3 regions of the Paraburkholderia sp. BR10872 genome follow, and region 2 is predicted to be linked to each of the others. Evidence: predicted binding sites of a transcription regulator. Region 2 holds the regulator's gene; each other region holds the start of a gene.
The links. The regulator HrcA, encoded in region 2, represses chaperone genes, less so after heat shock. The targets are predictions, from matches to a motif close to TTAGCACTCNNNNNNNNNGAGTGCTAA.
Positions count from the first base shown of each region.

Region 1: a site for HrcA is predicted at 1,305-1,331, ahead of AB4Y43_RS33940 (co-chaperone GroES). Genes of this name have one in related genera too.
Region 3: a site for HrcA is predicted at 967-993, ahead of groES (co-chaperone GroES). Genes of this name have one in related genera too.

Region 1 is NZ_JBFRCN010000062.1:373-2,641, reverse strand. Features, by position in the region: gene AB4Y43_RS33945 (family 2A encapsulin nanocompartment cargo protein cysteine desulfurase) at 1-1,140, shown strand, start outside; gene AB4Y43_RS33940 (co-chaperone GroES) at 1,375-1,665, shown strand; partial or broken gene groEL (chaperonin GroEL) at 1,692-2,269, shown strand, end outside.
Region 2 is NZ_JBFRCN010000005.1:134,769-137,037, reverse strand. Features, by position in the region: gene hemH (ferrochelatase) at 1-532, opposite strand, end outside; gene hrcA (heat-inducible transcriptional repressor HrcA) at 735-1,754, opposite strand; gene AB4Y43_RS06295 (NAD kinase) at 2,015-2,269, shown strand, end outside.
Region 3 is NZ_JBFRCN010000007.1:148,715-150,983, reverse strand. Features, by position in the region: gene groES (co-chaperone GroES) at 1,087-1,377, shown strand; gene groL (chaperonin GroEL) at 1,422-2,269, shown strand, end outside.

The DNA.
Region 1 (2,269 bases), on a different contig from region 2:
TTCGACAACGCCGCGACGACGCACAAGCCGCAGGCCGTGATCGATCGCCTCGCGTACTTCTACGCGCACGAGAACTCGAACATTCACCGCGCGGCGCACACGCTCGCGGCGAGAGCGACCGACGCGTACGAGCATGCGCGCAAGACGGTGCAGCGCTTCATCAATGCATCGTCGCCCGAAGAGATCGTGTTCGTGCGCGGCACGACCGAGGCGATCAACCTGATCGCGAAGACCTGGGGCGTGCAGAACGTGGGCGAGGGCGACGAGATCATCGTCTCGCATCTCGAGCACCACGCGAACATCGTCCCGTGGCAGCAGCTCGCCGCGCTCAAGGGCGCCAGGCTGCGCGTCATTCCGGTCGACGATTCGGGCCAGGTGCTGCTGGACGAGTACCGCAAACTGCTCAACGACCGCACGAAGATCGTCTCGGTCACGCAGGTGTCGAACGCGCTGGGCACGGTCGTGCCGGTGGACGAGATCGTGGAGCTTGCGCATCGTGCGGGCGCGAAGGCGCTGGTCGACGGCGCGCAGTCGATTTCGCACATGCGGGTGGACGTGCAGGCGCTCGATGCGGACTTCTTCGTGTTCTCGGGCCACAAGATCTATGGGCCGACCGGCATCGGCGTGGTGTACGGCAAGCGCGAGGTGCTGGAAAACATGCCGCCATGGCAGGGCGGCGGCAACATGATTCAGGACGTGACGTTCGAGCGGACGGTGTTCCAGCCGCCGCCGTCGCGCTTCGAAGCGGGCACCGGCAATATCGCCGATGCGGTGGGGCTGGGCGCCGCGCTGGACTATGTGAGCCGCGTCGGCATCGAAAACATCGCGCGTTACGAGCACGATCTGCTTGCCTACGCAACGAGCGTGCTCGCGCCGGTGCCGGGCGTGCGCCTCGTGGGCACGGCTCGCGACAAGGCCAGCGTGCTGTCGTTCGTGCTGAAGGGCTACAGCACCGAAGAGGTGGGGCAGGCGCTGAGCCGCGAAGGCATTGCAGTGCGCGCGGGGCATCATTGCGCCCAGCCCATTCTGCGCCGTTTCGGTCTGGAAGCCACCGTGCGGCCCTCGCTCGCGTTCTACAACACGTGCGAAGAGGTCGATGCGCTCGTGTCGGTCGTTCGCGGTCTGGCGCCGCGGCAGTAACACGACTCCGGAGCGGCGTTGCCTGACGCCGCTCCGCTTCCTCTTTTCCTCTCTCCTTTCCGTTTTCCACTTCCGCGCGATATCGATAAGCCCGTTCGTGAGATATCGATCTGCCAATCCGTTATTGGAGCGGCGCGCGCCGGCTTTCTATACTCGGTTTTCCATCAGCACTCGCACGAGGCGAGTGCCATTTTCACCGCGAATAACCGAGAGATAACCGCAAGGAAGCCACCCATGAGCCTGCGCCCACTGCACGATCGCGTGATCGTCAAACGACTCGACCAGGAAACCCGCACCGCTTCGGGCATCGTCATTCCCGATAGCGCCGCCGAAAAGCCCGACCAGGGCGAAGTGCTGGCCGTGGGACCGGGCCGCCGCGACAACGACGGCCGCCGCATTGCGCCGGACCTGAACGCGGGAGACCGCGTGCTGTTCGGCAAATACGCGGGCCAGACCGTGAAGGTCGACGGCAACGAACTCCTCGTGCTGCGCGAAGAAGACATCGTCGCAGTCGTCAATCAATAAGCGAGAACCTGAGAGAGCACGTCATCATGGCAGCCAAAGACATCGTATTCGGCGACATCGCCCGCACCAAACTCATCGAAGGCGTGAACCTGCTCGCCGACGCCGTCAAGGTCACGCTCGGCCCGAAGGGCCGCAACGTCGTGCTCGAACGCAGCTTCGGTGCGCCCGTCGTGACCAAGGACGGCGTTTCGGTCGCCAGGGAAATCGAACTGGCCGACAAGCTCCAGAACATCGGCGCGCAGGTCGTCAAGGAAGTCGCCTCGAAAACGAGCGACGCAGCGGGCGACGGCACCACGACCGCCACCGTGCTTGCGCAGGCGATCGTGCGCGAAGGGCAGAAGTACGTGGCGGCGGGGCTCAACCCGCTCGACCTGAAGCGCGGCATCGACAAGGCGGTGGTGGCCGCCGTTGAAGAACTCAGGAAGATCAGCAAGCCCACCACGACGAGCAAGGAGATTGCGCAGGTCGCGACGATTTCGGCCAACGGCGAGGAGTCGATTGGCCAGCGCATTGCCGAGGCGATCGATCGCGTGGGCAAGGAAGGCGTGATCACGGTGGAAGACGGCAAGTCGCTCGCCGACGAACTCGACGTCGTGGAGGGCTT
Region 2 (2,269 bases):
GATAGCCGCGCACCGTGCGAATTTCCGGCTGGTTGCGCATGCGGCGCAGCGCGGCGAAGGCCGCGTCGAACGCCGTGGCCGTGGTCGACGCCGAGTACTGCGGATACATCGGCATGAGCAGGATGCGTTCCGCGCCCGCGAGCTTGAGCTGGTTCAGCATCGCCGGGATGTCGGGCGTGCCGTAGCGCATCGCGTAATCGACGAGGACCGTGTAGTCGTTGATTTGCAGCAGATGGCGCAGGCCGTCGGTCTGCTTCTGCGTATGCACGCGCAGCGGGGAACCCTCGGGCGTCCAGACCGCCGCGTACTTCTTCGCCGACGACCGGCCGCGAAACGGCAGGATCAGCGTGCGCAGGATGACCTGCCAGATCGGCGCCGGAATCTCGACCACGCGCGGATCGGACAGAAACTGCGCGAGATAGCGGCGCACGGCGCGCGGCGTGGGCGCGTCCGGCGTGCCCAGGTTGATGAGCAGCACGGCGACGCGATGCGCCGCGGCGGACTGCGAAGGCCGCTCCAGGTCGAAACGCATAGGCGATCAGTGGCGCCGCGCGAATGCGCAGCAACGGTTGCATGAAACAAGCATTATAGCGGGCGGTCCTGGCGGGCCAAACCGGACCCGCGACGCGGCGACTCACCGCACGTTGGCGATTCGGCCGATGGCGCGCGCCACGCCTTTCGAGGGATGATCGTCGGAAAGAGGGTGGTCCGATGCCCGGTGCCCGATGCGGCGCTCAGTTCTGGCTGAGCGTGAGCGAGAGCAGGCGCGCCGTGATGTCGACGATCGGAATCACGCGGTTGTACGCCATGCGCGTCGGTCCGATCACGCCGAGCGTGCCGACGATCTTGCCGTTCACCTCGTAGGGAGCCGTCACCACGCTCATTTCCTCGATCGGCACGAGTTGCGACTCGCCTCCGATGAAAATCTGCACACCCTGCGCGTGGCTCGAGACGTCGAGCAGCTGCAGCAGGCTGGTTTTCTGGTCGAATACGTCGAAGAGCTTGCGCAGGCGCGCCATGTCCGAGGAAAGGTCGGCCACTTCGAGCAGGTTGCGCTCGCCGGAAATGAGCAAGGTGTCGCCGCTTTCGGGCTCTTCGGTGCTCGCGGTCACGGCCGCGTGCATGAGCGTGGTCATGTCGCCGCGCAGCGCGTCGATTTCCTCGCGCAGGCGGCGGCGCACCTCGTCGAACGACAGGCCCGCGAAGTGCGCGTTGATGTAATTCGAGGCTTCGATGAGCTCGGAAGGCGTGAAGTCGCGCTGCGTCGCCATGATGCGGTTCTGCACGTCGCCTTCGGGCGTCACGATGATGAGCAGGATGCGCTTGTCGGACAGGCGCATGAACTCGATCTGCTTGAACACGTGGCTGCGCCGGGGCGTCAGCACCACGCCCGCGAACTGCGAGAGGTTCGAGAGCACGCTGGCCGCCGCCGCCACCACTTTCTGCGGCTCGCCGGGGCGCAGCGTGGTCTTTACCGCCCGCGTGAGCGCGTCGTCGTCCGAACTGGGCTCGACGGTGAGCATGGTGTCGACGAACAGGCGATAGCCGCGCGGCGTGGGCACACGCCCGGCCGAGGTATGCGGGCTGGACACGAGACCCAGCTCCTCGAGGTCCGACATGACGTTGCGGATCGTCGCCGGGCTCAGTTCCAGGCCGGAATAGCGCGACAGCGTGCGCGAGCCGACCGGCTGACCTTCGGCGATGTAGCGCTCGATCAGCGTCTTGAGGAGGGTTTGTGCGCGGGGATCTAGCATGACTCAAAATTTTAGCCTAATGGCGGGTTGGCCGCGAGTGCGCCGCCAGGTCGGGCCAGACTGGCAGGCCCGCAGCGCGGGGCGGCCCGGTTTCGGCCGTTACCGCCGGGCATGTTGCATGGCACATCGTCTGGCACATCGCGCGTTGTCATCGCCGTGTCACCGGCTTCGGGCGGGAGGGCGCGGCGCGCAAGGCCTGGCGGGCCGCGCCCGGCTTGCGCCAGGTTCTTTTCGTGACCTGACTATGGTGTAATGCCGGCATGCAGATCCAGAAGATCCAGAGCCAGTTCAAGACGGTTGCGCTCGTTGGGCGCAGCAATACGCCAGGCATTGCCGAGCCGCTGACGGCGCTCGCCCAGACCATTTCGAAGCGCGGCTTCGAGGTCGTGTTCGAAGCGCAAACCGCAGAGGAAATCGGCGCGCAAGGCTATCCCGCGCTGCAGCCGTCCGAAATCGGCGCGCGCGCGGACGTGGCCGTCGTGCTCGGCGGCGACGGCACGATGCTCGGCATGGGC
Region 3 (2,269 bases), on a different contig from region 2:
CGAGGCTCGCGCGCGTGACGCGTACTTCTCTTTCCTGGCCGCGCCTTTCGCCGTATAGCAGAAACGCAGCGTATGCGATTGCGACAATGAACCAGGCGAGCAAAACGCCCTTCACGAAGCGCCCTTTACCGGTGCGCCAGAACGGCCGGTGTTCCTCGAGTTGATAGTGGTGCAAATAGTCTGCGTGCACCGCCGGGCGATGGGATGCGGCCGCGCCGGCGAGCGACGCCTTTGCAACGGCAGGCATAGGCGCTGCCGCGGAACCGATGACTCTTAAGGTGGCTTTCGGGCGCGCGTGCGCAGCCGCGTCGAGCGGGCGATCCGTGCCGCAATAAGGGCAGGAATCGACGTGCTGATAGAGCGTCCCGCCACAGAACTTGCATGGTGCGGGGAAACTCTGGTTGCGAGTCATCTGAACTGACATGCTGTCGTTCCACCGTCATGGCGACGCCATTTCGGCATGTTCAGGATCGTCGTTGAAGCGATCGGCGAAGCCTCGCGGAACTCACGATCTGCATGCGCAGGAGAGCGGCGGTGCCCGACCGGGCGCAGCCGCTCGAAAGATCATATGAGTGATTTTCCGTTCATCCGTTGATTGCCGGTGTTGCCTACCGCACATATGCGCTGCCTGCGAGCAGTAGGGCGCCAACAAACCGCTTGCGCATATAAATCGCGCCGAATCATGGCAAGATCGGGGATTTCCCCGAGAGACGTCCCCGAGGACCCGGCAGCCCGGGCCCGCTTGCTGGATGCCGTGGCTTCCAGAATCATACGGTTTCTTATGGGGTCTGATGTCGAGGCGACCTATCCTATTGTTTTTATTGAAGAATATTTTGATATGGCACTCAATCTTGACATCCAATAGTTCCAACCTGAACTAGCAAGAGTGCCTCTGCGGTTGAATCAATTCCAGCGGAAATTCGCCATTCCGCCCCTTCTTGAATTTGTCACTCCCCGTCCATATAATTAGCACTCACCGCATGAGAGTGCTAACAACTCCGGTGCGAACAACATCTCTGGCTGGCGGTAGTCGGCAGCCAGGTTTTCTTGAGTCGCTTCAAGTCCTAATCAAGAGAGGATCTATCCATGAACCTTCGTCCTTTGCATGATCGCGTGATCGTCAAGCGCCTGGATCAAGAAACCAAGACCGCTTCGGGCATCGTGATCCCGGACGCAGCGGCAGAAAAGCCGGATCAAGGCGAAGTCCTGGCCATCGGCCCGGGCAAGCGCGACGACAAGGGCGCCCTGATCGCGCTCGACGTGAAGGTCGGCGATCGCGTTCTGTTCGGCAAGTACGCTGGCCAGACCGTCAAGGTCGATGGCAACGAACTGCTCGTGATGCGTGAAGAAGACATCATGGCCGTGGTGAACAAGTAAGTTCATTCCACCGCTCACTATTCAAGAATTCAAGGAGTTAGAAGATGGCAGCTAAAGACGTCGTGTTCGGCGATTCCGCCCGTTCCAAGATGGTTGAAGGCGTGAACATTCTCGCCAACGCAGTGAAGGTCACGCTGGGTCCGAAGGGCCGCAACGTGGTGCTCGAGCGCTCGTTCGGCGGCCCGACGGTCACCAAGGACGGTGTCTCGGTCGCAAAGGAAATCGAGCTCAAGGACAAGCTCCAGAACATGGGCGCGCAAATGGTCAAGGAAGTTGCTTCCAAGACCAGCGACAACGCCGGTGACGGCACGACGACGGCTACGGTTCTGGCCCAGTCGATCGTTCGCGAAGGCATGAAGTACGTCGCATCGGGCATGAACCCGATGGACCTGAAGCGCGGCATCGACAAGGCCGTCGCAGCAGCAATCGAAGAGCTGCGCAAGGTCAGCAAGCCCTGCACGACCAACAAGGAAATCGCTCAAGTCGGCTCGATCTCGGCAAACAGCGACACGTCGATCGGCGACCGTATCGCTGAAGCGATGGACAAGGTTGGCAAGGAAGGCGTCATCACCGTCGAAGACGGCAAGTCGCTGCAAGACGAGCTGGAAGTCGTCGAAGGTATGCAGTTCGACCGCGGCTACCTCTCGCCGTACTTCATCAACAACCCGGACAAGCAAGTCGCCGTGCTGGAAAGCCCGTTCGTCCTGCTGTTCGACAAGAAGATCTCGAACATCCGTGATCTGCTGCCGGTTCTGGAACAAGTCGCGAAGGCTGGCCGTCCGCTGCTGATCATCGCTGAAGACGTCGAAGGCGAAGCGCTCGCAACGCTGGTCGTCAACAACATCCGCGGCATCCTGAAGACCGTCGCCGTCAAGGCTCCGGGCTTCGGCGA